DNA from 4 places in the Paenibacillus sp. QJM3NY_38 genome. Region 2 is predicted to be linked to each of the others. Evidence: predicted binding sites of a transcription regulator. Region 2 holds the regulator's gene; each other region holds the start of a gene.
What was found. The regulator Rex, encoded in region 2, represses fermentation and respiration genes when NADH is low (regulators of the CRP and FNR family bind a similar motif). The targets are predictions, from matches to a motif close to TTGTGAAATATTTCACAA.

Region 1 (8,051 bases), 3.2 Mb from region 2:
GGAGGTTGCAGGCGAAGCGGAAGAAGCAACTGCCGAGAAGTCCCTCCTGGACGACATCAACCCGAACTCGCTGCAAATCGTGCAGGGATTCGTGGAACCGAATATGAAGGATGCTGCGCCGCAGGACAAGTTCCAGTTCTTCCGGCATGGATATTTCAACGTCGACTCGAAGTATTCGCAGCCAGGCCGTCCGGTATTTAACCGCGTGGTCTCACTGAAGAGCTCATTCCAGCTTCCGAAGAACTAAATCAAAATAACGGCATAGGCGCGTTGAAGAAGACTCCTGTGCTCTATAACGTAAACAAGACTCGAAGATTCCGTTACAGGATTCATTCGAGTCTTGTTATATTTACGATGGTACCATCTCGTTGATGGCTTGCGTACAGGACCACGATCTAACTCGCAGCGTACTCCTCCAGCTCGTCGCTATCGAGATCGTCCGGATGCAGCGGCTGATACCCGTGCTTGCGAAGGTTGTACCACATCCAGCCAAAACCGATGGCACCCACAATGGCAAGCATCGTGCCGGTGCGGTACATGATCTGCGCCCCGAAGTTCTGGAACATCCAGCCGCCGGCGAGACCGCCGATGACGCCGGATATGCCGCTCCAGCTTAAGGTATAGATCGCTTGTCCGGAAGCGCGATACGGCGTCGGTACAAACAGCATCGTCAGCTGCACGCCGACATAGAAATAGCCGCCGAAGGTTACGCAGTGCAGGAGCTGGATGAAGGCCACCTCCAGCGCGCTGTTGGCTTCCGCCATCAGCAGCCAGCGGAGGGCGAAGAGCAGGCTGACAATCGTCAGGCAGCCGACCAGGACATTGATTTTCCGTTTCAGGAAGCGGTCAAACAGAATGAAGATCACCACTTCAAATATCGACGAGAAGAAGATCGCAAGGCCCACCATCTGCTTGGTACCGCCAAGCTCCAGGATGTAAAGGGACATAAAAGTGTTATTGGCTGTGTTCGGGATGGATACCATAATGCCTAACAGGATAAAACAGACAAAATAGGAGTTCAGGAACAGTCTGCTGAGTCCTCTAAGGCTGACCGATGCCGATGCTGTCGTCTTCTGGATGGATGGCAGCGTAAACATGAACACGGCCGCCACTAGCAGCATAATCGAGAACACGATGGCGATGCGCCCCGACCCGAGCCGGTCGATGACAGGCCCTGCAGCGATGGCCGTCAGTGCCCATCCAAGCGAGCCCCATAGCCGGAACGAGCCGAATTTTTGCTGCGTCCCCTCAATATAGGTTAGAATCAGCGAATTTGTCTGCGAGAACATCGGAGTCTGGAAGAAATAAAAGAAAATCATTGTCATGTATATCATTGCATAGGTATTCGCCTGAAATACAAGCTGAACCAGCAGCAGCGTACCGGTCATCATGATCAGCAGCACCCGCTTGATGTTTGCCGCCCGATCACCCCAGAATCCCCAGAACGGATTGGCGAAGATGGACACAAATGGCGCGATCGCCATCAGGCTGCCGATTTCAATTTTGCTCATGCCGATGTCTTGCAAATATAACTGGAAGAAACCGGTGAAGATGACCATGGTTCCGTAAATGAAGAAGTTGAACAGCTTGAGCGATATCAGCGAAGGTTGGGCGTTGTCCATATTCCGCAAGTAGGTCATTCCTTTCAAACCGAATACAATCCACAATCGCGGCATCGAAAAAAAGCCGCTTTCCCTTTCAATGTATCACGCATTGAAAAGGGATACAAACCATCTTTTAAATGATTTTCCATTATTCTGGTTATTAACCTATAAACTGAATCGAGTTTTTTACAACGTGTAAGAAAGGCTGGTAGAACATATGAGCTGTCAACCCGTAGATGTCGGCCTTTCGCCAGATCAGGTGACGGGTATCGTACTTGCAGGTGGAGCCTCCCGGAGAATGGGAAGAAACAAGGCGCTCCTGCCCATGCAGGGAATGAGTTTGATCGAGCGAACGGTCCAGGCGCTTGACGAGGTTAGCGGCCGCGTCATCCTATCCACCAATACCCCCGAATCTTATCAATTTCTCGGGTTGGAATGCGCTCCCGACCTTTATGTCGGGCAAGGCCCGATGGCGGGACTTCATGCCGCGCTCAAGTCATCCCAAAGCACATGGAATATGGTCGCTGCGTGCGACATGCCCCATATCCATGAGCGTTTCCTTCGGGGATTGCTGAATCTGGCGAATCAGCAGCTCACAGCCGATGCTGTAATTCCTGTTGTAGAAGGCAGGGTGCATCCGCTGCTGGCGGTATATCGCAAAGAAATCGTAGAAGGCCTTGAACGCAGGCTGATCAAGGGACAACTTCGCATGGTGGAGTGGGTGCAGGAGCTGAATGCCGTCTTCGTGCACGAGGAGCAATTAGAGGCAATTACGGGCCTTGATCCGCGCAAAATTTTATTTAATATGAACACGCCTGGGGAATACGAGGCAGCAGCCGGCCTGATGAATGCCGACTTGCCTGAGGATAGATAGTAGATTTCTATAGCTGAATAAAGGTGTGCAAAAGCACGACGAAACGGTATTTATTTTAAAAAATAACCCCGCCAGCTAAATGCTTGGCGGGGATTTTAATTACAACCATATGACTGCCTTCGGCTATTATACGCACAGCCGACGGTTTACCCGCCGATCTGTGACATACGCCGGACGGTTGGGGTATGGCTTTGCATTTTTTTCTCGAGCGCGAGCGCCATTTCATGATTCAACGGTTTGGAACCCAGCGCTTTGCGGAACAGGTTTGCCACCGCGGAAGGATCATCGACGACGCGGCGCACGTTAAATTCGTCGGACCAGTACAGGCAAGCCTTGATGTGGCCGTCAGCCGTCAGCCTGAGGCGGTTGCAGGAATCGCAGAAATGATCGCTGACCGGATGGATCAGACCGAAGGTTCCTGTAGCTCCAACCACCTTCATATTTCGTGAAGGTCCGTTGCCGGATGGCCCCTGCTCTTCCTGAATGGTCCAACCCGCCTCCTGGCACACTTCAGATACCCGGCTGAGCGGCAGATACGAATCTCGCCAGGCATCGGACGCTTGCCCGATCGGCATGTATTCAATAAAGCGGACATGTAGGGGACGATCGAGCGTCAGCGCGATAAAGTCGCGAATTTCGTCTTCGTTGAAGCCCTTCATTAACACCATGTTTAGTTTGATGGGATCCAGGCCGGCTTCATAAGCGGCTTCAATGCCTTCCAGCACTTTACGCACTTGACCGCCGCGCGTAATGCGCGCGTAGCGATCCTCATGAAGCGAATCCAGACTGATGTTGATTCGGGTAAGTCCGGCTTCCTTAAGCAGGCGAGCTTTGGAGGGGAGCATGATCCCGTTGGTAGTCAGGGATATATCTTGAATTCCTTCAATGGAAGCAATCATATGGACCAAGGATTCCAGGTCCTTGCGTACCAGCGGCTCGCCGCCGGTAAGGCGTACTTTGGAGACGCCCATCGGGGCAAGGACGCGCATGATCGCTGCGATCTCTTCATAACTCATAATCTGATCGGGAGGTTGGAATTCCATCCCTTCTTCCGGCATACAATAGACACATCGAAGATTGCATCGATCTGTCACCGAGATACGAATATAATCATGGACCCGACCGAAAGAATCTTTAAGCGGTTCGATCATGGAAATCCCCCTTTATAGCATGCATGGTCACATTGTAGCCATTCCCCGAACGGGAGTCAATGCATTGTAAGGGTCATGTCAGCCGGACAAGCTGCGTGGATAAGTTCAAGGATTTGTGAGAAGTATCACAGAAAACGCTTTCGGGATCCAGTATATTGAAGCTGTGGACAAAAGCTTTCTCCCCTTGAAAGCGAGTAGTGACATTCTAGATTTCCGAAAGTTTCCTGATTTTTCCGAAATTTTCGGAAATCATTTCAAACTGCTTTCATTAGACGTTCATCTAAGATATACTGTCAAGGATATCACATCCAACAAGAAAGGTTACCAATAGGAGGTTCGATATGGCGATATCACCTGTTCAAACTTTGGAGGTGCCTGACGTCTGTCACAGATGGCTTGAAAACCGGGGTACGGTCTACGAGCTGCTCATCGATTTTTTGGGCAATTGGCCCAGCTTGTCTATGATTGCGGAATGGAGCCGCGGAAGCGGAATTAGCAAGGCTGCGGAGTGTTCGAAGGCCGGTACGGACCTGCTGACCTATTTATGTGGACGCTCACCTGAGGAATTGGTTCGGATTTGCGAATACGAAGGGGCGGAATACCGCCGATTGCTTCAGCAGTCCAAACAGCGTCAGGCGGCAAAGTCTCATTACACGAAGGATGGATGCGCTCAGGATTTAGCCGATTGTTATGCATCCGTCGGTGTTGCCTTTAATAAACTGCACGGGGAAGCGGACGATCATATAGCCATTGAACTGGAATTTATGACACTGCTTCATGACCGTATGCTGAACAATACGTATTGTGAACATAGCATGCTGCAATTGATGGAGGTTCAAGAGAAGTTTCTGGAGGAGCATCTGTTGTCATGGGTGCCATCCCTCTGCAAGGATCTAAAAGGCTCCACGGAAAGCCCGCTTTATCAGTCGGTATTCAGTCTGCTCGAGGAGTTCCTCGCACAGGATCTGAACATGTTGAAGACGTGGAAGCATTCCAGGGAAGCTGTGCTGGTACATTAACGAGCCAGGACAATATCATAGTCATCCAAAAAAAAGCCCCAGCCTCCTAATGTAGGAAGCCGGGGCTTTGATGTTCTAATTAATCTTCGATTCTTTTTTTGCTGAACTTCATCAGGAACTCGTACACGATAGGTACCACCACGAGTGTGAGCAGCGTCGAGCTGATCAGACCGCCGATAACCGTGATGCCGAGTCCTTTCGAAATGATGCCTGCGCTGTTCTCCCAACCGAATACGAGTGGCAGGAGAGCGCCGATCGTTGCGAGTGCCGTCATAAGAATTGGACGAAGACGGGTAGCGCCGGCTTCAAGCAGGGCTTCGCGGGTGCTCATGCCTTCGCGTTCCATATGGATCACGCGGTCGATCAATACAATCGCATTGGTCACGACGATACCGATCAGCATGAGTACGCCCATGAGTGCAGACACGTTCAGTGTCTCGCCTGTAACAAGCAAACCGATAATGGCTCCGATGACAATGAACGGCAGCGAGAACAGGATGGCGAACGGTGCGAGACCGCCACCGAATGTAACCACAAGCACAAAGTATACAATCGCAATGGCTGCCAGCATGGCGAGTCCAAGCTGTCCGAAGGTTTCGTTGATTTGCTCGGTAACGCCTCCGAACTGGACGGATACGCCGTCTGGAAGCTCAAGCTTGTTCATTTCAGTCTCCAGGTTGGTGGAGGCCGACCCAACATCGCTGGACAGGATATCGGCTGTGACGGTCACAACCATTTTCCCGTCGATGCGCATAATAGAGTCAGGAGTCGTTCCTTTTTCCACCTTGGCCACGTCCTTGATCGGCACTTCGATACCGAGTGGAGAGGTGACGGTTTCGTTCTCGATTTCTTTGATGCTCTTATAGGTTTTGCTGTCCGTTTCAATGTAAACATTGTAAGTCTTGTCCTCAATTTTGACTTCGGTCAAGACCGGACGTTCCCGTACGGGAGACAGCTTCATTGCCAATTGTCCTGCGGTCAGGCCAAGGGAGCTCAGCTTCTCTTGGTCAGCAACCAGCGTATACTGCTCGAACGCTTCGGACAAGCTGGTTTCTGCATTCTCGAAAGTGGCTGTATCCTTGTTGGCAAGCTCTGCAATTTGATCAGCTACCGGCTTGATCTGCTCCAGAGAATCGCCAAAGACGTTAACCGTTAACTGGCCGCCGCCAAAGCCGCCGGCTGCCATGTCCATATTGGACCAAGTACCGTCCGGTACTTCCTTGGCAAGATCTTCGACAAGGGCTTTTTTGACATCTTCGAAGTTTTTCGTGTCCGGGTCATACATAATATAGAACAATCCGGAATTCGCTGATCCCATACCAAGCGGATTGCTTCCACCGATGGAGTACTGCATCGTTTCGACTCCAGGTTGATCCAGGATCAATTTCTCCGCTTTTAATGCGCGTTCCTCCACATCCTCCAGCATGACGCCAGGTTCAGGAGAATAAGTCACCATGGCATATTTGTCTTCCTGTTCCGGAATGAAGCTAACGCCAAGGTACTTCGTCAGGAACAAGCTTCCTACTAATAACGCGATGGCTGCCAGGAATGTAATGGCTTTGTGATTCAGCGTCCATTTCAGAATGGAACGATACCCGCGGGCCATTGCGCCCGGTTTCTCCGCATGATCATGTTTGTTCTTCAAGCCTTTGCGGAACAGGCTGTGCGCCATAGCGGGCACGAGCGTGATCGCTACGACCAGGGAAGCGAGCAGTGCGAAGACCATCGTCAATGCAAATGGCATGAACAGCTCTCCGACCATACCGCTGACCAGGGTAAGCGGCAGGAATACCGCGATGGTTACGATAGTGGAGGACATGATCGGCACAAACATTTCACGTGTAGCGGCGCTGATGAGCTCCCGGCCCGTTAATTTCTCGGTCGAGAGGGACATGCGCCGGTAGATATTCTCGATAACGACGATCGAGTCATCGACAACCCGGCCGATGGCAACGGTCATGGCACCGAGCGACATCATATTCAGGGTGATATCCATTTGTCTCAGACAGAGCACCGCAATCAGCAAGGACAATGGGATCGAAATAATCGATATAATCGTCGAACGGATGTTGCGCAGGAATACCATTATGATCAGAACGGCGAACAATGCGCCGAATAATGCCTTGGAAAGCATCGTATGAACAGAGTCTTCAATTGGCTTGCCTTGGTCCAGCATGATCGTCAGATCCATGCCAGGATAGAGGCCTCTCAATTCTTCTGCCTTGTCTTTCACCTGATTGACAACGTCAACCGTATTGGCATCGTTTGCTTTCACGATTTGGATACCGATTGATTCCTTCCCGTTGGTGCGGGAGATGGATTCCGAGGTTCCAATAACTTCAATTTTGGCAATCTCGCTGAGTTTTACGGTTGGAATGCCGGTTGGAACGGCAGGAGCACCGCTTGGTCCGCCTGCAGCAGCACCGGTTCCAGGAGCACCTTGTTGGCCTGCCCCGGCATTCGGAGCGCCGGCTCCGGCAGCTGCATCACCGGAAGGCTGCGATGGTTGTTGACCTGCCCCGGCATTCGGAGTGCCGGCTCCGGCAGCTGCATCTGCACCGCCGCCGCCCGGAATAACCGGAATAGCGATATTTTTCAGATCGTCAATGCCGATAATGCCGCCATCAATAGCAACGGCCTTCTGGGATTTGTCCATTTCGAACATGCCGAGCGGAACGTACAGCGCGGAACCCTGCACAATACCTTTGACGGTATCCTCCGTCAAGCCAAGCTCGTTCAGTTTGTCCTGATTAAACTTAAGCTGTACCTCGTTCACGAATTGGCCAGCTACCTGGATGGAAGCAACGCCGTCCAAATCCTCCAGCTCCGGAACGATATCGTTCTCTGTGATGCGTGTTAATTCATCCAATGCCATGTTGTCTTTGTTCGCAATACTTAGGGAGACAACCGGCATGGAGCTCATGCTGAATTTGGATATGGTAGGTTTCTGAGCGTCATCGGGCAGCTTTACCTCGTTTATGGCTTCACGAACAGCGGCTGTAGCGTTGTCCAGATCACTACCATAATCAAACTCAACCATGACGTTGGCTGCATTCTCCATGGATGTGGAGGTTACGGTTTTGACGCCGTCAATATTGCGGAGTCTCGTTTCGAGCGGTTTGGTGACATCCTCCACAACACCTTCAGGGGCTGCGCCCGGATAGATCGCGGTGACACTTAAGAACGGGACGTTAATATCCGGAATGGTTTCCTGCTTCATCGTCAGTCCGCTGTATAACCCACCGAAGCTGACGATGATGGTCAGCAGCCAGATCGCAAACTTGTTGCGAAGCGAGAAATTGATAATTCCTTTCATTAGGCGATTCTCTCTCCTCTCCAAAACTCTATGTCTCTAACTTAGACTAATTTCCCTGCATCATTCCACCGGGTGTCAGATAGCTTT
Region 2 (8,051 bases):
ACAGCTGCGTGACCGGGATATTCCCCTGCTCACCCAGGTTGTTCCTTTTCCTTTTAAAGCGGCTATTTTCAAGGGAAGAGGCCATTATTTGTGTTTGAGAAAATTTGAACATAAAATAAATAGAAGAGATTTTCATACCCCGAAGGAAGATGTGATCACCGCGGCGCAGATGCTGGTCTGGCTGACCCAGACGGAGAACGGGGATGATGAGGAGCTGAACCTTGGCGGTCGCGGAGGGGATTTCTGGGAGACCATTTCCAGTGATTCGGATTCCTGCCTGGGCCGTGCCTGCCCATGGTTCCGCAAATGTTATTATCACAGGGCCAAACATGAAGCGGGCATCGCGGATGTTGTCATTACGAACCATTCGAAGCTGTTCACCGACGTGAAAGCGAATCACCAGCTGCTTCCTAGTTATGACCGTCTCGTCATCGATGAAGCGCATCATCTGGAGGACGTCGCCGGCAAGCACCTTGGCTTGCAGATGAAATATTTTTCGGTTGTCCACACGTTGACCCGTATGTACAAAGACAGCCGCAGCGGTCAGCTTCCGGCTCTTCGCCAGCTGCTGCAAGCGTCATCCCATGAGAAGGCTGTCGAGTGGTCTTCCGTCATCGACCGGATTTATCCGGATCTGATCACCGTCAAAGAGAATTGGGACCGGCTCAGCGATCAATTGTTCGGACTGCTTCCGGAGCGCGGAGACGCGACTCCGGGGGATGCCGGTCAATTCTCGCTTCGCTTATCGCCTCTGAAGAAGCCGAAGGATTGGAATTCGCTGGCTGAGCTGGAGCATCAAATTCATCTGACGCTGGGCGATGTCGTTCGCAAGGGTGATAAGCTGATTGCCGAAATGAAGGAAGATCTGGACGACTACAGCGCGGACAGTCTGTTAACAGACCTATCGGGTCTGTTTAAGGACCTGGCGGCACACCGCGAGGTCCTGAGGACCTTCATGTCGCTGAACGATGAGGGTACGGTATACTGGATGGAGGCGAACGGCAACTTCCGCGGCAAATCGCTGCAGCTTTATGCGGTGCCCGTCGATGTCAGCACCCACTTAAAGGAATTGTTTTTTGACAAAAAACAAAGCGTGATCCTGACATCGGCGACCTTGTCGGTGGACAAATCGTTTCAGTTCATGATCGAGAATTTGGGTCTTCAGGAAGCGGCAGATAACGGCAACCTGAATACGGTCCTGCTGCCGTCCCCGTTTAATTACAGGGAGCAAGCTCTCCTTGTTGTGCCGCGCGATTTTCCGAGCGTGAAGGGCTCGGTCGGGGATGCACTCTTTGTGAATACACTTGTGCAATCATTGGCTGATACGGCCATCGCAACGCATGGTCGCATGCTTGTCCTGTTCACCTCGTACCGCATGCTGCGTCAGGTGCATGAGCCCTTGAAGGAGGCGCTGGGATCCAGCGATATTACGGTACTGGGACAAGGGATGGACGGAACCAGCCGTACCAAGTTAATCCGGAGATTCCAGGATAGCAGCGCTTCGGTTCTGCTGGGCACCAGCTCCTTCTGGGAAGGAGTAGATATACCCGGTGAGGCGCTCACCTGCCTCGCCATCGTCCGGCTGCCGTTCCAACCGCCGAATCACCCTCTGGTCGAAGCCAAGAGCGAGCTTCTGCAGCAGCAGAAGAAGAACCCGTTTATGAAGCTTTCGGTTCCGCAAGCGGTCATTCGCTTCAAACAGGGATTTGGCCGACTGGTACGGACCGCGCAGGATAAGGGGATTGTCATCGTCTACGATACTCGGGTCATTGAATCCTATTATGGGAAGTATTTCTTATATTCCTTGCCTGGACCGAAGATGGAGCACATGCCGACAGAGGGGATCGTTCCCCGAATTTCGGAATGGCTGCAGGAAGAGGCAGGCATAGAGAACCAAGCTGAATAAAGTGAAACCATGAACGAGCACAAACAAATGTAGTTATTAACCTATTATTAGGGGGAGCATGCATGAAATCGGAAAAAATTTCGGAAGCCGTGGTCCGCAGATTACCTGTATACTTGCGCTATTTGAATGAGCTTCAGAAAAGGGAGGTCTCCACGGTTTCCTCCCAGGAACTGGGGCAGAAACTGGACCTCAATCCTGCTCAAATTCGTAAGGACCTAGCGTATTTCGGTGATTTTGGACGGAAAGGGATCGGATATGACGTATCTTATCTGATCGAGAAAATTCGCCAGATTCTAAAGCTGGACCAGAAGATCAATGTCGCATTGATTGGGGCCGGTAATCTTGGACATGCATTATCGAATTACAATGCATTTCTGAAGGACAATATGAAGATTGTGGCGGTTTTCGATTCGTATTCTCCCAAAGTTGGTATGAAAATTAACAATTTGGTCGTACAGCCGATGGAGGAGCTGGAGAAGACGGTTCATGAGTACGGCATTCGTATCGGGATTATCACCGTTCCGGATTTTGAGGCGCAGAATGTAGCGAATCAACTTATCGCGGCAGGCATCGAGGCTATCCTGAATTTTGCACCGACCATCCTGAAAGCTCCAGCCCATATCCGGATTCATACGGCAGATTTTACTACGGATTTGCAGAGTTTGGCCTATTATTTGGATAACGGCAAGGAGGATGCACATGACGACAACGAAGTGGATGGTTAAAAACGGAACGTTTGCGGTACTAGAGGAAGGCAGATCCGTGTTACGCGGATATATGGTCGTGGAGAACGACCGGATCACCTACCTGGGTGAAGAAGAGCCGACTGTCCAAGAGGGAACAGAAATCATCGACGGAACCCATCTGTTTTTCCTGCCTGGATTGGTGAACACGCACGGACATGCGGCCATGTCGCTTCTTCGCGGGTATGGCGACGATCTGGCACTACAGGTATGGCTTCAGGAAAAAATGTGGCCGATGGAAGCCAAATTCACGGCCGACGATGTATACTGGGGAACCTCACTCTCCGTGCTGGAGATGATCAAAGGCGGAACCACGACATTTGTGGATATGTATGATCATATGGATCAGGTTGCAAAGGTAGTGGAGGACTCAGGCATGCGCGGCGTTCTGACACGCGGTGTCATCGGATTATGTCCGCCTGAGGTGCAGCAGCAGAAGCTGGATGAGGCGGTTGCATTCGCGAAAGACTGGCATGGTCAGGCTGACGGTAGGATTACGACGATGATCTCACCGCATGCACCCTATACGTGCCCGCCGGATTTCATCGAAAAATTCGTGCAAGCATCACATGATTTGAATTTGCCTTTGCATACGCATATGTCCGAAACGGAAACGGAAGTCGCTCAGAATGTAAATGACTACGGACTTCGCCCTGTTGCCCATCTAGAGAAGCTTGGCATGTTCTCCCGTCCAACGCTGCTTGCGCATGCCGTCCATCTAACCGATGAAGAAATCGAAATTCTGGCCAAACATCAAGTTATGGTTTCGCATAATCCAGGCAGCAATTTGAAGCTTGCCAGCGGCATCGCTCGCGTGCCTGAACTGCTGAAAGCCGGGGTCACCGTGTCTTTGGGTACCGATGGACCTGCCAGCAATAATAATCTGGATATGTTTGAAGAGATGCGGCTGGCCGCACTGATCCATAAAGGAGTAAGCGGGGATCCAACCGCAATTCCAGCATCCGAAGCGCTTCGGATGGGTACAGAATATGGAGCCAAGTCAGCCTTCCTTACGGATATTGGTACGCTTGCGGTAGGTATGAAGGCAGATATGATCGCACTGAACACGGATCAGGCGCACTTCCTTCCGAAGACGGATTACATTTCTCATGCTATCTACTCCGCCAGTGCGAAGGATGTTGAGCATGTATGGGTTGACGGCAAGCAGGTAGTGAAGAATGGCGCGAGTCTTACTCTCGATGAGGAACGTATCCGCCGGGAAGCGCAGCGTGCCTTTGAGCGTCTTACAACCCTCTAGGGAATAATCAAGGGGAGCGAGGAAGACGGATTTGAAGAAAAAAACGAAGTGGATATTGCTGAGTGTATCCGGCGTGCTGCTGTTACTGCTTGGTTTACAGCTCTATTATTCATATGTGATGAAAGATGCTTGGAATGAAGAAAGAATGGCAATTGCTGCCGCCAAACAGCATGGCCAATTGGTTACGTCCGGGAAGACCTATAAATCGGTGTGGGGCGAGGACAATAACTACTGGGTGATAAGCGGGAAGGATCAGGACAATCAAGACCGTATGGTATGGGTGAAATTTACGGATGACAACGTACCTGTTGCAGGTGCCGAGGCTGTCCAATCCGTTTTGCTGAATACGGGGTTGTCTGAAGACCAGATGCGGGATCAGATTTATAACGAATTGCCTGGCGTAGAAATTAAGCGGCTGCTGCCTGGAATGTATGAGGGCGAGTATGCTTGGCAGCTGCAGTATGAACACAACGGTCAGCGCGGTTATCGGTTTTATCGTTTTCAAGACGGTAACACCATCGGTAATGACATTATTCTTCCAAATCAATAAATAAGAAGCAGAGAGGGGCCCTTTAATATTGGCGGGTTCCTCTCTTATTTCTCTATAATTGTAAGCGTATTCAGAAATAATATGGAAAAACTGTTCTAAATATTTTCACAGACATGCATGAAAAAGTATATAAGATGTGATATACTCATACTTGTACAAAATGAGCATATAAACTACATGCATCCCTATATATCGTTGTTATATGTATTATTGTGTTGCAACATGATAGACAAAATTTCATACAGAAATGAAGGAGGAACTTCATGAAACTACGCATTGTACCTATCGTGCTGACTGTCGTGATCTCAGCATCGGTTCTCTTTGGCGGATGGTTTCTGTATCGGCAGATGGCTTTGCAAAATCCGCTGGCCAATGTTGTGTCACAATATGACGGCGTGAAGGATTCACATATAGATATTAAACAGAATACCGTTACTTTGAATCTTGATTTGGCTCCGGATACAAATTTGCAAGGCCTGGTCCAGCATATTAAGAAGGAAGGCAAGTCTGTGATTGGCAATCGGGAATTGAAAATCCAGGTGGAGGACCATTCCTCGGAAGCACTGGATCAATGGTGGGAGAAGGCGATGCTGTCAGTCGCTGAAGCGATGGATAATAAGCAGTATACCGATATTCAATCATCGCTCGAGCAGCTTGCTGCCCAGTCTCCGAATTTGAAAGCTAAAGCAACGATTGATGACACCAACGTCTATGTCAGCTTGTCAGACGGCAAGTCTGGTAAATTTATAATCTTGCCGCGTCAGTCTGGCAACATGGAGGTGTGGAATCATGCCTAAATTAGCTAAAGAAATCATGTTAGGCTTTATTCCGGTTTTGCTGGTATTCCTTGTGTTTGTCGGCGTGAACATCGTGCCCTTGCTCATCGCTGCAGCACTTGTAGGCGGCTTGTTGTTTATCGCGAAGATGAAGGGCGGCATCGCTGTAGGCGCAGCGAATGAGCGGAAGCGGAAAAAGAGCGGACCTGCCAAGCTGACGTTCGAAGAAATCGGCGGGCAGGATAATGCCAAGCAAGAGCTGCGTGAAGCACTGGATTTTCTGATTCGTCATGAAGACATTAAGAAATTCGGCATTCGTCCATTGAAGGGCATTCTTCTCACCGGGCCTCCGGGAACAGGGAAGACGTTGATGGCTAAAGCCGCTGCCCATTACACGGATTCGATCTTTGTTGCTGCATCCGGCAGTGAATTTGTTGAGATGTATGTCGGTGTTGGTGCAGGGCGCATCCGGGATTTGTTCAAAGATGCCCGTAACCGTGCGGCAAAGGAAAACAAGCAAAACGCCATTATCTTCATCGATGAGATCGATGTCATTGGCGGTAAACGCGAAGGCGGCCAGCAGCGCGAGTACGACCAGACGCTGAATCAGCTGCTAACCGAGATGGATGGCATCTATTCGCAGGATACTCCTCGTATTCTGGTTATTGCCGCGACAAACCGGAAAGAAATGCTGGATAGCGCACTGCTGCGTCCAGGGCGTTTCGACCGTCACATTCAGGTCGATCTGCCGGATAAGAAGGGACGTACTCATATCTTGAATCTGCATGCGGGCAATAAGCCGTTGCATGAAGATGTTGACTTGGAGAAAATCGCCGAGGAAGCATACGGCTTCTCGGGCGCACAACTCGAGAGCGTCATGAATGAAGCGGCCATTTACACGATGCGCGAGAATGAACAGTTTATCCATCAGCGTCATTTGTCCATGGCGATTGACAAGGTAATGATGGGTGAGCGTTCCGACCGTGAATCGAATTTGGAAGAGAAGAAGCGCGTTGCCATACATGAATTGGGACATGCTATTATGGCAGAGCTTGTGCGTCCCGGCAGTGTGAAGCAAGTTGCACTCAGCCCGCGTGGTAAAGCGCTAGGTTATGTTCGTCATAATCCGCAGGAGGAACAATATCTATACACGAAAACCTTCCTGGAAGAGCAAATTATGATCGCGCTTGGCGGTGCGGCCGCCGAAGAGATCTTTTACGGAGGCCGAAGCACAGGTTCAAGCAATGACTTTGAGCAATCGCTGAACATCGTGGAGACGATGATGAAGTCAGGTTTGACGTCGCTGGGCATTGTTAACATGAACATGGTAACAACTGAAGAGTTAATGAAAGAGAATAATGTGATTTTGGAAGAGTTAATGAACCGCACCAAGAATCTCTTGGAACAGAAACGGCCAATATTCGACAATTCTCTTGATATCCTGTTGAAGGAAGAAATTCTCTCGGGGGAACAATTTCGTTGTCAATTTCGTGAAAACGCGCTTTTACCAGCATAAATTGTTATGCTGGTTATTTTTTTTTACTTTTTTGTCGTGCTAAGATATTATTATACTTTGTGCTCTGAAAATGTATTTTTCGACAAATGGGGTACAATAAAGTATAGAGATAAGGAAAGGGTGGAGTAGAAACCATGTACTTCAAAAAAATCGGCGTCGTAGGCGGCGGGACTATGGGGCAGGGCATTGCGGAGATGCTGGCAGCCAAAGGTCTTGACGTACTGCTCGTAGAGAAAACTCCAGAGAAACTGGACTATTCATACCGAATGATCGAGACCAGTCTAGATAAACAATTGGAGAAGTGGGGAATTACCCAGGCAGAGAAGAAATTGATACTGAACCGGATTCAAAAAGTAACTCATTTTGCCGAGCTTAGCACCTGCGATATGGTGATTGAGACCATTATAGAGGACTTGGAAGCGAAGAAAGAGGTCTTTACACAGCTTGATCAAGTATGTCCGAGCCATGTGATATTAGCAAGTAATACATCCACGCTTAGTTTGACGGAGCTCGCCAGCTCTACCAAATATCCTGAGCGTGTTATTGGCATGCACTTCATTCATCCTGTTTCGAAGGTAGACCTTGTTGAGATCATCCGCGGTCTGAAAACTTCCGATCATACGTTTACGGAAACGAAGCGCTTTGTTGAAGAAGTTTCGGATAAAAAAGGCATCATGGTATATGAGTCTCCAGGTTTCGTTACAACCCGCATGATTACCCTCATGATCAATGAAGCGATGCATTTGCTGCAAGAGGGCGTGGCTTCGGCGGAGGATATCGATGACGCAATGAGAATCGGGTATAACTTCCAGCATGGACCGCTTGAGATGGCCGACCGTTTCGGTTTGGATTCCATTCTCGCTGCGCTGGAGCGCATGTTCCGCGAGTACGGCGAACTGAAATACCGTCCATCGATTGTCTTGAAGAAACTGGTCCGGGCAGGGCAACTGGGCGTTAAAACCGGAGAAGGCTTTTTCAAGTACGATAAGGATGGTGACCGGGTATGAATATTCTCGTAATTAATGCAGGCAGTTCTTCACTGAAGTATCAACTGTACAACATGACGGATGAATCCGTGCTGGCAAAAGGCTTGGTCGAACGGATCGGCATGGATTCCTCGATTCTGACGCATAAGCCGACGGGAAAACAGGATGTAACCGAAGTCAGCGAAATTTTGGAGCATACCACGGCCATCCGCAAAGTGCTGGGCATGCTCACGAACGAGGAGCATGGCGTGATCGATTCCATCGGCAGCATTCAGGCCGTTGGACACCGCGTCGTGCACGGCGGGGAGTCATTTAA
Region 3 (8,051 bases), 830 kb from region 2:
GAGGAGACCCCTGAAACCGTAACCCCGTCCAATTCCTTGCGAACACCGGCATTTCCGGGGGCCGAAGGCGGTGGAAAGTATACGACCGGCGGCCGGGGCGGCGATGTGTACGAGGTAACGACGCTGGCCGACTCGGGCCAGGGATCGCTTCGAGACGCGGTCAGTACTGGAAACCGGACCGTTGTATTTAAAGTCGGCGGCGTTATCGAGCTGAAATCTCCCCTTAAGATTCTCGGAGACAATCTGACGATTGCCGGCCAAACGGCGCCGGGCGACGGGATTACGGTCATCGGGTATCCAACGTCCTTTGATGGAAACAACCTGATCATCCGTTATATGCGATTCCGGCTGGGCGATATGAATGAAACGGAAGCAGACTCTTTTGGCGGGCGGTACAAGAAAGATATTATCATCGACCACTCCTCGTTCAGCTGGTCCGTCGACGAAGTGCTCAGCCCTTACGGCAACGAAAATGTCACCGTACAATGGTCGATCATAGCAGACGCCATGCATATTAGCCGGCATGTCAAAGGCAGACACGGCTACGGGGGAATATGGGGCGGAAAGAACACCAGCTTTCATCATAACCTGATCGCCCACAACTCCAGCCGCAACCCTGCCTTTGACAGCACAGCCGGCAACTCCCATGATTTTCGAAATAACGTTGTATATAACTGGGGTTTCTTTGCTTCTTACGGAGGTAAAGGCTCGGTTACCAATATCATCAACAATTATTACAAGCCCGGCCCCGAAACGGAGGTCGTCCGGTTCATGAATGCGGAGAGCACCGGGAGCTACTATATTGACGGCAACGTTATGGACGGATATCCGGAATATACACAGGATAACTGGTCCGGCGTTCATAAGTATCCGAATTACGTGAAGCTGGAAACTCCCGCTTCCTTTGCCAATCCACTGCCGACCGAATCCGCCGAAGAGGCTTATGAAGCGGTTATGCAAAGCGCCGGAGCCACCCTGCCGAAACGGGATGCCGTCGATGCCAGAATCATTCATGATGTGATCCACCGAACTGGCATGCATATCAATTCCCAGAATGAGGTGGGCGGATATCCGCTAGTAGAGATGGTCAGATCCACGTTAGAAGATGATGATCATGATGGTATGCCGAATGATTGGGAGATCGATCGCGGGCTGAACCCGAGAGATCCGAGTGACCGCAATCTGGCCAATGAGGAAGGATACACGAATCTGGAGCTGTATTTGAATTCCATTACGGGAAACGGATCAGCTAACCCCTCTGCAATCATTACCGCTCCGGCGAACAACACGGTGGTCAAAGCCGGATCGAACGTGACGATTGAAGCGTCCGTTTCCGATGAAGACGGAAGCGTATCGAAGGTCGAGTTTTACCGAAACGGAGAGAAGGTTGGAGAGGACGACAGCATGCCGTTCCACTATGAGTGGACGGACGCTGTGGACGGCACCCATTATTGGGCCGCGAAAGCGATCGACGATACGGGAACGATGGCGTTCTCGACGAGCGTGGTCGTTCATGCGAATACCGAAGGAAGCATCGATCCTTGGAAGTCGGCTGATATAGGCAGTCCGGGAATACCGGGACACACGCAGCTCGGTGACGTACCTGGCGAAGTGACCGTCAAGTCTGCCGGAGATATCGGCGGCACGAAGGACGTCTTTCATTTTGCCTATCAGGAAATTGAGGGCGATGCTGAAATTGTTGCCAGGGTTGAAAGCATTACCCCAACGAACGAGGAAGCAGAAGCCGGCATCATGTTCCGCGAGAGCCTGAAGGAGGATGCTCCATTCGTTTCCCTGGTCGTCCCTTATATTCGTACAGGGAAAAGAGGTGTTACCCTTAGTCGAGCCGAGGAGGGCGGAGAGGTTGCGAGAATTCAGCCGGAGCAGGAATTTCAGCTGCCTTATTGGATCAAGCTTATCCGTAAGGATAACCAATTCACATCAATGATCTCTCAAGATGGAACCAGCTGGACCACGGTCGGAAACGTCCAAGTCGATTTGCCTAAGCAAGCCTATGTCGGCCTCGTGGCGGATGCGGGTAAAGTGAACAATGAGACATGGAAATACAATACCTCGACATTTACCAACATCAATATATCGGCAGATACAGGCAGCGGCCCGAAAACCGTATATTATGTGAACGATGATTTTGAAAACCTTGAAGCTGGCTCCGTACCTGACGGATATGGCGTGATCCCGCAGCCTCAGGATGCGGATCATACTGTTACCGTGGAGGAAGTCCCCGTCAATTCTACGGGCAACGATTCGGAAAAGGCGCTGAAGGTATACGATAATGCTGTTGGCAGCACAGGGTTTACCATCAACTTCCCGAGGCAGGCAGGCACGGTCGTTGTCGAGACGGATTTCATGTCACCGGCCATGCCCGGCACTTCGGTGCTGCTTCATATCAAGGATGCAGAAGGTACCAAGACGCCGATTGCTCTTGAGGTGCGCAAGCCTCAGCTACCGATTCAGGAGGATGCGTACGCCCTGGTTTACAAGAACAAGAATGGTCAAGATGTTAAGCTGACCGGCCTCCCGGCCGCCAACCGCTGGTACAATCTGAAGGTCATTGCCAATGCGGCTGCCAACACCATGGATATTTACGTGGACAACGTGCTCGCAGCGGAGGGGGTTGAGCTTAGGGACGATATGCGGACGTTAGGACTGGGAAGCGCCTTGTTCGGCAGAACGCCCGGAACTGGCAAAGGAACCTACTACTTCGACAACATCAAGGTATACGTGGAACCGGCAGCCGCACCTAAAGGACTACGGGCGATCCCTGGGAACGGGAAGGTTCAGCTGGATTGGGATAACGCCAAAGGTGCTTTATCATATACCGTCAAAAGAAGCACCGCAAACGGGGGGCCGTACGAGGCCGTGGCATCAGATCTGAGTGCTTCCAATCCATCGTATACGGATACAAGCGTAATCAACGAAACCACTTATTATTATGTGGTTACCGCCGTGAGTGATTTAGGAGAAAGCGATCCCTCGAACCAAGTGCGTGTCACGCCATCGGTGAACGCCGTGAAGCCGCAAGCCCCGACGGAGCTCACGGGACTTAGCCGCAACACACAGGCTGATCTCACCTGGCAGCCGGTGGAGCATGCGGTCACCTATACGGTGAAGCGAAGTGAAAGTCAGGAAGGGCCTTATATTGAGGCAGGACGCGTAGAAGAGCCCTTCTATAGAGATACGGGGCTTGTAAACGGTAAAGTTTACTATTACACGGTGACGGCGACAAGCGTTGCCGGCGAAAGCGAGGCGTCGGGCCCGGCCGAGGTCCGCCCGGTGGCGCCGCTAGAGTCGCCAGCGGATGTTAAAGCGAGTGCCGGCGATGCATCGGCGGTGATCTCGTGGAATGCCTCACCCGAAGCTTCGAGTTATCAGATCAAGCGAAGCACCGTTCACGGCGGCCCTTACACGGTCATTGCCGATCAAGTAAAGGATGTCCGCTATGAGGACAGCGGCTTGGAGAACGGGACGGCCTACTATTATGTCGTTTCCGCACATAACGGCACCGCCTCCAGCGCGAATTCTGAAGCGGTTCGGGTCATTCCATTCCCAGCGAATACTACGCCGCCTCCGGGTGATCTTCGACTAAACCCGGCTAAGGACCGCGTCAAGCTCTCCTGGTCAGCCGTAGAAGGTGCAGTTGCTTACGAAGTTACTAGGTCGGATTCCAGAAGCGAAGAAGGGAGCGTCATCGCCTCTGATTTGCGGCAGCCAGGCTTTGTCGATACGGATGTCGTTACCGGTAAAACCTATTATTATTCGGTCCAGTCGGTGAACGAGAACGGACCGGGAGTCGGAAGCTATTCTAAAGGGGCAACGCCTGCTTCCGTCATCGTCGTGGCGAAAGACGGCACAGGCATGTTTACCAGCGTTCAAGCCGCGGTGGACTCCATCCCGGAGTGCAATACGGACCGAACGATAATCTTTATCCGGAATGGCATCTATGAGGAACAAGTCACCGTTCCGAAAACGAAGCATGCCGTGAGTTTTATCGGCGAGAGCAAGGAAGCGACGGTGATCACCTACACCGGTATTACCGGTACCGGATTCAATGAACGCGCCACCGCCGTCGAATCCGATGATTTTACCGCCGAGAATATCACGTTTGCGAATGGAGCGGGTCCTCAAGGCCCGGCGCCCGCGCTGGACCTTCGGGGAGACCGGGCCTATTTCGACCATGTCCGCTTGATCGGTTATCAGGATACGTTCTTTGTGAACAATGCCGGAAAACGGGTGTATGTAAAGAACAGTTATATTGAAGGAGCGGTGGATTTTATCTATGGACCTGGAATCGCCGTGTTTGACCGGAGCGTCATTCACAATGTCCGTTCAGGCGGATATATTACCGCCGCCAGCACGCCGGAAAATCTGAACTACGGATATTTGTTCCTCAACAGCAAGATTACAGGAACGGAAGGAATCGAAGATGTCTACCTAGGACGTCCATGGAGACCCTTTGCCCATGTGCTGTTCATGAACACGGAAATGGAAGGAATCGTGCACGATAAAGGCTGGCATAACTGGGGACGACCGGATAACGAGAAAACCGCCAAATACTATGAATATAACAATACCGGACCTGGTGCGGCAGCCGAAGCCCGCGCGAATTGGTCGAAGCAGCTCACGCCGGAGGAAGCGAATCTGTACACGATTCCAATGATGATGAAGGGAACGGATGGTTGGGATCCGACCATGATGCCTGTTCTTCCGCAGCCTTTCGGGGATGAAGACGATACACCTCCGCACACATCGTCCAAAATAACTCCGGAAACACCTAACGGCCTGAACGGCTGGCATACGGTGCCGGTTACCGTTGAATTGAGTGCGGAAGACGACGGTTCAACTGTTACCGAAACCGTCTACAGTTTAGACGGTATCACCTGGATTCCGTACTCGGGGCCGATCGTTCTGGACCGGGAAGCGGCCGCGGCTGCGATATACTATCGCTCCGTCAACGCTGCAGGTCTTGAGGAAAGCATCCAATCCATTGCATTGAACATGGATCTGTCCCCACCGGATATTCACGTAGAAACACCTGCACAGGAGGGAAGATGGAATGTCTCCAGGGATTGGACGCCGATCATTGAAATGAGCGATTCCGTATCCGGCGTCGACGACAGCCGGACGGTCATCAAGCTGGACGGTAATCCCGTTCAACCCGGTGAAGCCATCCCGCTGTATCAGCTTCCGCTCGGAAGTCATGTCTTAACCGTTGAAGGAGCAGATCTTGCGGGCAATACGGCAGTTGCTGAGATTGAATTTCAGACGGTTACGAGCACCGGCGATATGATCGCTTTGATCGAACGGTTCCTGAGCAGCGGAGAGATTGGGAATGCCGGTATCGCCAACAGTTTGACGAAGAAACTGGATAAGGGGAATATGGGCAGCTTTGAGAACGAGGTCCGGGCACAGCGGGGCAAACATCTGTCGGAACTGGCGGCGGACATCCTGCTGCGGCATGCCGAGGCATTAAGGGAAGAGATTATATAAGTTCTAAAGCCCTCAATTTTTGAATCAAGCTGGATATTTATGCTTCTATTCCAGAATCCACAAAACAGGGATGATGAGATCCCTGTTTTTGTGTTGCTCTGGCTCCCGTAGTTCTCGGATCCTGAACGTTCACATAGTGTTCCATTTCAGTATGACTGCAATCACATGTACGGAGACAGGAGTTTCTTATACTTGGGTTGTAAGAGTGAAATAGTTCACAAAGACGGGATTTAGTCTAAGGAGGTTTGACTATGAGTTCATTCACGCTTCAGAGCCAGGTATCCGATATTGTTACATCCATCCCGCAAACCGCGGATTTATTCCGATCACTCCGGATTGATTTTTGTTGTGGAGGGCAGGTGCCACTGGAGGAAGCGGCTAAACAGCGTAATTTGGAACCTGCCGCCGTACTGGAGAAGGTTCAATCCCTGGAGAACAAGTTTGCCGATTATCAGGAAAGCCGTCCGGCTTCACTGAAGGAATCCGAACTGATTGAATACATCCAGTATAAACATCATGCCTTCTTGCGGGATGAATTACCTGCTTTAACGCCGTATGTGACGAAGTTGGCCCGCGTTCATGGGGAGCATCATCCCGAGCTTCTCCGGGTGCAGGAGCTTTTCTCGGATCTGAAAAACGAACTGTTGGATCATACGAAGGATGAGGACGAGCATGTATTCCCGCTTATCTTGAAATTTGTTGCAGAGCCTAACCACCAAGCTGCAACGGAACTTAATCCGCATGTGTCTGAGCTGGAAGATGAACATGCTCACGCCGGCAGATTGCTTCAAGAGCTCAGGGAAGTAACCGCTGATTTCGAACTTCCGTCGGATGCCTGCGGTACGTATCGGCTGGTCTATCAACGGTTGGCCATGCTTGAAAAGGACACCTTCGAGCATATCCATCTGGAAAACAACATCTTGTTTGAGCGGATACGCCAAGCGGTATAACGTTGGTTAGAATCCCTTCTTCACTGGGTGAGGTATTGCTCGGATGACTATCGAACGTGTAAAATAACGCCCTAACAATAACGCCCTATCCTTATGGTTAGGGCGTTATTGTTTTGTCATGATTAGCGTGCAGACTCCTTCCCCGGGAGGGAGAAGAGGTCAAATAAAATTCACTTAACTATTCCCTGTATTCAGTCGATAAATATATCAGTTGGAATTATTCGACACAGGAGGGTTCATATGGATTATTCGAAATTGGGTAAACAATTCATAGGCGGGGAATGGCGAGACGGTAAAAGCGGTAAAACGCTGCCTGACATCAATCCATATAATGATGAGGTCATTACGGCTTTTCAAATCGCGAGCGTTGCAGACATTGATGATGCCTATCAGTCTGCCTACCAAGCTAAGCTGGAATGGGACAAAGTTAACCCTTACCGTAAACGCGACATCCTTGAAAATGCCGTTAAATATATGGAGTCGCATGAGGAAGATATTACGTCCATTATCGTTCGGGAGCTGGGCGGAACGCGTCTGAAGGCGGCATTCGAGATCGGTCTTGTGAAAAATATGATTAAGGAAGCGGCTACGTTCCCCCTAAGAATGGAGGGAAAGATTTTACCTTCCACTGAAGATGGCAAGGAGAACCGGCTGTACCGGATCCCGGCTGGCGTGGTTGGGGTTATCAGTCCATTTAACTTTCCTTTCTTCTTGTCCATGAAGTCCGTCGCCCCGGCATTAGGGGCCGGCAACGGCGTCGTGCTGAAGCCGCATGAGGATTCGCCGATTACGGGCGGAACGCTGATCGGCAAGATTTTCGAAGAAGCGGGTGTACCGAAGGGATTGTTGAATGTTGTGGTGACAGATATCAAGGAGATTGGCGATGCGTTCGTTGAGCATCCGATTCCGAGAATCATTTCATTCACGGGTTCGACCAAGGTTGGAAGCCATATTGGCCAGCTGGCCGTTAAGCACTTCAAAAAGCCGCTGCTGGAGCTCGGCGGGAACAGCGCGTTCATTATCCTGGAAGATGCTGAAATCGATTACGCGGTACAAGCGGCAACGTTCAGCAGATTCACGCATCAAGGCCAGATCTGTATGTCGGCCAACCGGATTCTCGTGCAGAAGCCGATCTATCAGGAATTTGTAGATAAATACAAAGCAAAGGTTTCCACCCTAACAACAGGTGATCCGAGCGATCCGCAGACCATTATCGGGCCCGTCATCAACCATCGGCAGGCAGAGACACTGCAAAAGCTGATTGAGAAGGGCATTGAGCAAGGTGCAGTTCCACTGGTGCAAGGGAATATCACCGGCAGAATGGTGGAGCCTACCGTCCTCGTTAATGTCAAACCGGATATGGAGGTAGCACAAGAGGAGTTGTTCGGCCCGGTTGTGTGTATCATCCCGTTCGAAACGGAAGAGGAAGGAATCGCAATCGCTAACGATACACGTTTCGGGCTTAGCGGAGCTATTCACACCTCCAATCTTGAACGTGGGGTTGAAATGGCGAAGAAGGTCCATACAGGCATGATCCATGTAAATGATGTCACGATTAACGACGAGCCGATTGTAGCATTTGGCGGAGAGAAG
Region 4 (8,051 bases), 350 kb from region 2:
TTACGTGAAGCCGCAGGCGAAGTGATCGGTGCCAACCTGGATCCGAGTCATATGTGGTGGCAAGGGATCGACCCTGTTCAAGCGATTCAAATTTTGGGCCGCGAAGGGGCAATCCACCACTTCCACGCGAAGGATACAAGCATTGACCCGATCAACGTGAACAAGCACGGTCTGACCGATATGCAGTCTTATGCCAACATGCTGGATCGCGCTTGGCAGTTCCGCAGCGTAGGCTATGGGCATGACGTGAAGGAATGGGCGGATATGATGAGTGCCCTTCGTCTGGTTGGATATGATTATGTCGTAAGCATTGAACATGAAGATGGATTGATGTCGATTGAAGAAGGCTTCTCCAAAGCGGTGCAAAATCTTCAGCAGGTGCTGATCGAAGAGCCGCTCGGAGAAATGTGGTGGGTCTAACAGCTTAGCGTAACAACCGAATAAGCAATTAGGGGGAACAGCAAGATGCTTAACGTAACCATTTGGAATGAATTCGTACACGAGAAAATCCATGATGAGGTTCGGAACGTTTATCCAGCCGGGATTCACACAGCTTTGGCGGAGGGTCTGCAAAATCCGGATTTCGTTATCAGAACGGCAACGCTCGATCAGCCGGAGCATGGATTGACGGACGATGTACTGGATTCAACCGATGTGCTGTTGTGGTGGGGGCATATGGCTCATGACCAGGTAAGTGATGAAATCGTAAGCAAAGTCGTAAAACGCGTGCAGGATGGCATGGGTCTGATCGTTCTTCATTCCGGACATTTTTCCAAGCCGTTCAAAGCTTTGATGGGCACGAGCTGCGATTTGAAGTGGCGCGAAGCAGGAGAACAGGAAATTATTTGGAGTGTAAATCCGACACATCCGATTGCGGCAGGAATTACAGGCCCGATCATCATCGAGCACGAGGAAATGTACGGCGAGTTCTTCGATATTCCAGCCCCAGACGAGCTGGTATTTGTCAGCAATTTCGAAGGCGGCGAAGTATTCCGCAGCGGTTGCACGTTCAAGCGTGGTCATGGGAACATTTTCTATTTCCGTCCGGGGCATGAGACCTATCCAACCTACTACAACCCCGAAGTGCTGAAAGTGATCACCAATGCGATTAACTGGGCTAATTCTACAGCAGGCAAGCAAACCTTTGGCAACAGCCAGCCGGTTCGCGCGCTTCCCGTTTTAATCTAAGTTTACGAGCGTTTATTAAGAAGTCATGCGTTAACGAGTCGTTCAGGGGAAGCCCTTGAGCGGCTCGTTTTATCGTTGGCGGTGAATGTTCACCGAAATGTTTTTGACGGCTAGGGATAGAATATACCTAAGTATGGGGTATTGTATGATATACAAGAAGGGGGGCTGTACACATGAATGAAGTACAAAGCGCACCTGTAGATCCCGCAATCATCGCCATATGCCAGGCCAAGCTTGTCCATCAACCCGTAGAGGGCTTCCTGCTGGGGAGAGGAGTCCGCTTCGCCAAGATTATGTTTATTGGGGAAGCACCCGGCGCACATGAAGTTCTGGAAGGTTTACCTTTTGTAGGGCAGGCCGGGCAAGAGATGAATGCCTACCTGGAACGCCTGACCCTGACCCGGGAGCAAGTGTATATTACCAGTGCCATGAGAAGCAGGCCCTATAAGGAAAAGCTAATCGTGAGATCCTCGGGCGAGAGCGTCATCAGCCGTTCTAATCGCACACCGACGAAGGCGGAAATATGGGCCCATGCACCTTTGCTTGATGAAGAGATCCGATGGGTTCGCCCGCACATTATCGCACCCATGGGAAATACGGCACTGCACCGGTTAATCGGAAGCCATGAAACGGTGACATCGCTGCACGGCAAACTGATGGAGGGCCCGGTCCAGCAAGCAGCAGACCTAGAGAATCCAAGTGCAGGCTATATGTTTTCGGAGGAAACCTATAAGATATTCCCTCTGTTCCATCCAGCGGCCGTGCTGTATAATAGGAAATTGTCCACATTGATCGAGAATGATTTGGATATTTTGGCTCGTATTTTATGGGATAAAAGCTGATTTTATGGGAAAAAGGGGCTAGGTGGTTTTCAGTTTCTCGGAAATGTGCTAAAATGAAACATACTTACAATTCGTAAGTTTTCTAGTTTTTTTTGACTAAGCTTATGAGTTTCTATAAACAAGGTGACTTCGTAAAGAGGTGAAGGGATATGGAAGTTACAAATGTTACGATGTGTCCCCGTTTTGAATCTGCATTTTCTTTTCTGGGCAAACGGTGGAACGGTTTGATTATTCAAACGTTGATGAGCGGGCCTAAGCGTTTTAAGGATATTTCGAATTTGATTCCGTCCATGAGCGATAAAATGCTCTCCGAGCGGATGAAGGATTTGGAATGTGAAGGGATACTGATTCGTCATGTCTATCCGGAAACACCGGTACGTATTGAATATGAACTGACTGAAAAAGGCAAAGCACTTCGTCCGGTGATGGAGCAAATTGCATCCTGGGCAGAACAATGGGTCGAAAGATGAGTCATCTTAAGACTCCCCTTGATGATTAAACCCTGGCATGAGACATCCTCATTTCAGGGTTTTTTTTCTAAACGGAAGTATGGTTCCTGTTTATTTACGGCAAGAATAGGTGGACATGCACCAAGCGGACGCGGCTGCTATATGATGTAAATAACGAGAGCGGCATATCAAGGAGGCGAGCCCATGACCAAGCGAACGTATATCTCCCGTTTCCATTATGGACAAGAGGACATCTCAGAACTTGAAAACGCTTCATTAAAAGTGCTTCATATTTTTGAGAAAACCAAGCGGATGCTGAGCCAATATGTGCCGGACTCCCTGTGGTTAGCTGCTTCTGGAACAAGCCCGGAACCTGCAGAACACCTTAACCAAAACGGTACCAGTGCTTCAGTCATGTTTCAGAAATGGGTCAAAGCCCCTGGCGGATGGAAGTTCATTGGTTATGAAACCGATCGATTTCATGCTGCCGGGCAGAATAGGGGACGAACGGGAAGATTTCTGCAGATGATCATCTGGTCACTCTATGAGAAAATCGTGATGATGCATCCCTTCCTTGGCAGCGAGCCGTTTTTTGACGGGGAAGAGCTGGATGTGATTGCGAATTACTTTGTGCCTACGTATATCAGCGCCGTACCGTTGGTGGAGCAGGGAAAAGCCTTTAAGACCATACAGGCCGGCATCGTTCTGTATCAGGAGCATATTCAGGCGCCTGCCGTCACTATGCAATCGGATGGCGGCTTATTAGAGGGGAACTGGATGACCGGGGTAAATCTGGATGCGAAGGGGTTTGCGGGTATTCGCCCTTATTTAAAAGTGCCAAGCGGTGAACGAGCCTATATGGAAGCCGATATTATATAGAGTGTTCTTATCATAACCTTGTTCAGACGCGGACAGGGTTATTTGGCATTTTTGTTTAAAATTTTAACGATTTATGTGAAATATATCACAAAAAATAATGCCGTCAGACGATATAATTTATGTGAAAGGAACGGAATACCACGATCTAGATAAACGTGTTGGGGAGGAATCGAACTTATGTCCAATATAAAGAGAGAAAAGTTAGTTGTCATTGGCAACGGTATTGCCGGGAATAGCACGGTTGAGCAAATCATTAAATTGGGTGGGAATTTTGACATCACCGTCATTGGACAGGAGCCTCATCTGAATTATAACCGCATTATGCTGTCGTATGTGTTGGAAGGCAGCAAAACCTTGGATGACATTGTATTGAATGATTGGAAATGGTACGAGGATAACCATATCACTTTGCATACGGGTGTCACCGTGACAGCGATTGATGGAGAGCACAAGGTCGTGACCGCCGACAACGGATTGACGGTGCCTTATGACAAAGTAATGATAGCAACGGGCTCGAAGCCTTTTATTTTACATGTACCGGGTAGTGACAAAGAAGGCGTTATCGGTTTCCGTAACATAGCCGATTGCAACCAGATGCTGGAGGCCGCTAAGGCGTACAAGAAAGCGGCAGTCATCGGCGGGGGACTTCTGGGTCTGGAAGCTGCCAAGGGATTGGTCAGCCTCGGCATGGAGGTGACGGTGGTTCATCTCATGCAGGATTTGATGGAGAGCCAGTTGGATTCGATGGCATCCGGCATGCTGAAGAGGGAGCTTGAACAGCAGGGTATCAACTTCTTACTAGGCAAACAAACAACCGAAATATTGGGAGATACCAGAGTCAAGGGACTCCGGTTCAAGGATGGGGATGAGCTTGAAGCCGACCTGGTGGTCATGGCAGTGGGCATCAGAGCGAATACGGGGATCGCCCAAGCGAGCGGAATCGAAGTGAACCGGGGAATCGTGGTTAATGATTATCTTCAAACTTCCTGGCCGGATGTGTATGCGGTTGGCGAATGCTGCGAGCATCGGGGCGTTTGCTACGGCCTGGTTGCACCGTTGTTTGAACAGGGACAGGTACTGGCGAAGCATCTGTGCGGCGTGGAAGGCCAGCCTTACGAGGGAAGCATTGTATCGACGAAACTGAAAATCAGCGGTGTTGATGTATTCTCTGCCGGAGAGTTCATGGAGCAAGCCGAACACGCGGTGATCACCGCGAAAGATGATTGGCGCAAGACTTATAAGAAAATATTAATCCGCGACAATATCATTGTCGGGGCGATATTGTTCGGAGATGTGAGCGATTCGGCAAGCCTTCAATCCATGATTCGGAAAAAGACAGCCATGACGGATGAGATATATGATTCGATCATGGGCACGGATCGTGCAGGGACAGGAGGCGGCAAGGCATTTTCGCTGGAAAAGATGCCCGACGATGAGATCGTATGCGGCTGCAACGGCGTAACCAAAAAAGCCATCGTGGATGCCATTACTCTTCAAGGTCATACGACAGTGGATGAGATCAAAGCTTGCACAGGTGCTACCCGCTCGTGCGGCGGCTGCAAACCTGTCGTGGAGCAAATACTCCAGAGCGTATTGGGCGATGGCTTTAAGGCCGCAGGCAAACAAGGCATATGCCCATGCACGACACTCGATCGGGATGAAATCGTCGCGGAAATCCGTGCGAAGGGACTTACCACAACGAAGGAAGTCATGCATGTTCTGAACTTCAGTAACCCGGAAGGCTGCTCGAAATGCCGCCCGGCCATTCATTATTATCTGGCCATGCTGAACCCGGTAACCCATCAGGAGGAGAGGGAATCCCGTTTTGTTAACGAACGGATGAACGCCAACATTCAGAAAGACGGCACATATACGGTAGTCCCAAGAATGTACGGCGGCGTTACCACGCCGGAGGATTTGAAGAAAATCGCGGATGTATCGCTTAAATATAATGTGAAGGTTGTCAAGGTTACCGGCGGACAGCGTCTGGACCTCATCGGTGTTAAGAAGGAAGACTTGCCGAGCGTCTGGGAAGAGCTCGATATGCCGTCGGGTTATGCATATGCCAAATCGCTGCGGACCGTGAAGACCTGTGTAGGATCCCAATTCTGCCGTTTCGGTACGCAGGATTCGATGGGCATGGGAGCATTCCTCGAGGAGAAATTCGAAAGACTGGATTTTCCGGCGAAATTTAAAATGGCGGTCAACGGATGTCCGCGAAACTGTGCCGAGTCGTGCACGAAAGATATCGGGATCGTTGGCAATGACGGTGGATGGGAAATATTCGTTGGAGGCAACGGCGGCACGAAGGCACGTCTGGCGGATTCGTTCTGCAAAGTGAAAACGGATGAAGAGCTGGTCGAAATCTGCGGAGCCCTGATGCAGTATTACCGTGAAACCGGTAAGTACTTGGAGAGAACCTCGGAGTGGGTAGAACGCTTGGGACTGGAACAAATCCGAGCCGTTATCCTGGACGATCCGAAGCAGCGTAAGGAACTGGTGGAGAGAATCGAGCTTGCCCTGCAGCAAGTTGAGGATCCTTGGAAGAAAGTGCTGAACGACGAGAAGCTGCGTTATACGTTATTCGAGGATGCAAGACCAGTGATCAGCAAATAGAAGAGGGAGGAACCTACTCCCCTCTTGCCGCCTGAGCACAGAGAGTTTGTCGCAGTATGGATGGGAATAGACAAGAGAAGTGGAGGCTGCATGTTATGGAAACCGAAAGATTTATTACGGTAGGGAACGAAAATGATTTTCTGTCACAGCTCGGAAGGGTGGTCCATCTCGGAGACCGGGAGATTGCCGTCTTCCGGACTTCGGATCATCAATGGTTTGCGCTGGACAATCAAAGCCCGCATCCCAAAGGAGGGCCGCTCTCGGAAGCCATCGTATCCGGGCACTACATCTACGATCCGTTATACGATTGGAAGATCGAGCTTTCAACCGGCCTCGTACAGGCTCCGGATCAAGGCCAGGTTCGTGTATACCCGATTCGCGCCGTGGACGGGAAGGTTGAGGTGGCTGTTTAAGGCCAGCTATCGCATAGTAAACAGACGAAATCAAGGGGTGATATCCCATGTTTAAAGCGGATGTGGAAGCCGTAGTTAATGCCGCCGTCGGGAAAAAGGAGCAGATGAATCATAATCTGCTGCGCTATATGGTATCGGCTATGCTGGCCGGCGCGTATGTCGGCATTGGAATTGTATTAATCTTTAAGCTGGGGGCGCCGCTCGCAGCTGCCGATTCGCCCTTCCAATCCCTCGTCATGGGAGCGGCATTCGGGATCGCGCTCACGTTGGTGGTGTTCGCAGGATCAGAGCTGTTTACCGGGAATCATATGTTTTTTACGATAAGCACATTATCGGGTCGAACGACGATGGGGGATACGCTGAAAAACTGGGTGCTCGTGTTTATCGGCAATCTGGCCGGAGCGATTCTGCTCAGCTATCTGGTGTATGCTTCCGGCCTGTTCAAAGGCCTGCCGCCGGACCATCTCATCTTCACGGCTGCCGCCAAGAAAATGAATGATCCGTTTATGGAGCTGTTCTTCCGAGGCATCTTGTGTAACTGGCTTGTCTGTCTGGCCTTGTGGATGGGGATTCGGGCCAAAGGCGAAACGACCAAGCTGATTTTAATATGGTGGTGTCTGTTTGCCTTCATTGCGACAGGGTACGAGCATAGCGTAGCCAATATGACACTTCTTACGCTCGCGACGATTTTGCCGGGGCATCCAGAGACCATTTCCATCGGCGGATGGATCAGCAACATGGTGCCGGTCACGCTGGGGAACATTCTTGGGGGCGGATTGTTTGTGGGGATGGCGTATTGGTTTATCTCGTCGGGAAAAGGGAGCAAGCAAAAGAAGGTTGCATAGAAGGCATCATAGAAAAGGGGCTGCTCATAAAGTGGGTTTACTCACTTGATATAAGAAAAGAAGCGGTCGACCAAACGGTTGACTGCTTCTTTCATTTGTCTAGTTAAAGTGAGGGATCTGCACGGAACGTCTCCTAACAAAAAAAGAGGGATCCCGTCGGGCCTTATACATAAAAAGCCGTCCCTTCAGTTCAATGACTGAACAGGACAGCTATATGAATCTTGTCTTCCAATCCTTACCGATGTTCTACCAGGTCAATCGCACCAAGCACAATATGAGCCAGTCCGAAGCCGAGAATACCGGTTGCGGCAAGTTTATACTTGCTGCCAAGCAGAGCGGCACCTGAAGCAGAAACCACAGTTCCAAGAACAGCAGGAATCAAACCTTCACGCATGCTGAGCACTCCCTTTATTTTGGTTTGGAAAGACAAGGTTATTGTAAGCAGATGACTCTATATTATGCACAGAAGGGAGGCCGATTAAATCCGGCAGATTTCATTCGGACACAGCTCGCAATGGCAGATTTCCTGCAGCATCGGAAGATCTTTAATGACAATCATCCCGCCGGCATATTCGATAGCATCTTTTTTGCGCAGGTCACTCAGCATCCGGTTCACGCTTTCGCGGGTTGCCCCAATCATGTTCGATAGATCGGTGTGGGTAATCTTCTTGTTGATGAGAATAGTATCATCCGCTTGATGCTGCCCGTAGGTATTGCTCAGCCGGATGAGTGTCGATGTTAAAGCGCCGGGCTTGCCGTACATCATGAGATCCCGAAATTTGGTCTGGGTGATGCGGTGGTGAATGCCCATCCACTTCA

Region 1: the regulator Rex is predicted to act here: its motif matches at 3,743-3,760, upstream of AC0VZ8_RS31680 (TorD/DmsD family molecular chaperone).
Region 3: the regulator Rex is predicted to act here: its motif matches at 5,712-5,729, upstream of ric (iron-sulfur cluster repair di-iron protein).
Region 4: the regulator Rex is predicted to act here: its motif matches at 3,432-3,449, upstream of nirB (nitrite reductase large subunit NirB).

The regions. Positions count from the first base shown of each region.
Region 1 covers NZ_CM149665.1:6,808,329-6,816,379, reverse strand. Annotated here, with positions in the region: gene AC0VZ8_RS31700 (glutamine--tRNA ligase/YqeY domain fusion protein) at 1-247, shown strand, start outside; gene AC0VZ8_RS31695 (MFS transporter) at 396-1,676, opposite strand; gene mobA (molybdenum cofactor guanylyltransferase) at 1,822-2,478, shown strand; gene moaA (GTP 3',8-cyclase MoaA) at 2,625-3,629, opposite strand; gene AC0VZ8_RS31680 (TorD/DmsD family molecular chaperone) at 3,971-4,648, shown strand; gene AC0VZ8_RS31675 (efflux RND transporter permease subunit) at 4,728-7,964, opposite strand; gene AC0VZ8_RS31670 (TetR/AcrR family transcriptional regulator) at 8,011-8,051, opposite strand, start outside.
Region 2 covers NZ_CM149665.1:2,753,771-2,761,821, forward strand. Annotated here, with positions in the region: gene dinG (ATP-dependent DNA helicase DinG) at 1-1,906, shown strand, start outside; gene AC0VZ8_RS12500 (redox-sensing transcriptional repressor Rex) at 1,969-2,631, shown strand; gene AC0VZ8_RS12505 (amidohydrolase) at 2,606-3,907, shown strand; gene AC0VZ8_RS12510 (cell wall elongation regulator TseB-like domain-containing protein) at 3,939-4,457, shown strand; gene AC0VZ8_RS12515 (hypothetical protein) at 4,721-5,254, shown strand; gene AC0VZ8_RS12520 (AAA family ATPase) at 5,247-6,749, shown strand; gene AC0VZ8_RS12525 (3-hydroxyacyl-CoA dehydrogenase family protein) at 6,884-7,756, shown strand; gene AC0VZ8_RS12530 (acetate/propionate family kinase) at 7,753-8,051, shown strand, end outside.
Region 3 covers NZ_CM149665.1:3,581,330-3,589,380, forward strand. Annotated here, with positions in the region: gene AC0VZ8_RS16510 (pectinesterase family protein) at 1-5,508, shown strand, start outside; gene ric (iron-sulfur cluster repair di-iron protein) at 5,760-6,458, shown strand; gene yfmT (benzaldehyde dehydrogenase) at 6,699-8,051, shown strand, end outside.
Region 4 covers NZ_CM149665.1:2,405,961-2,414,011, forward strand. Annotated here, with positions in the region: gene AC0VZ8_RS10600 (sugar phosphate isomerase/epimerase family protein) at 1-420, shown strand, start outside; gene AC0VZ8_RS10605 (ThuA domain-containing protein) at 466-1,188, shown strand; gene AC0VZ8_RS10610 (uracil-DNA glycosylase) at 1,362-2,030, shown strand; gene AC0VZ8_RS10615 (winged helix-turn-helix transcriptional regulator) at 2,180-2,500, shown strand; gene AC0VZ8_RS10620 (hypothetical protein) at 2,684-3,358, shown strand; gene nirB (nitrite reductase large subunit NirB) at 3,536-5,974, shown strand; gene nirD (nitrite reductase small subunit NirD) at 6,070-6,387, shown strand; gene AC0VZ8_RS10635 (formate/nitrite transporter family protein) at 6,435-7,232, shown strand; gene AC0VZ8_RS10640 (asparagine synthase) at 7,468-7,626, opposite strand; gene AC0VZ8_RS10645 (Crp/Fnr family transcriptional regulator) at 7,711-8,051, opposite strand, start outside.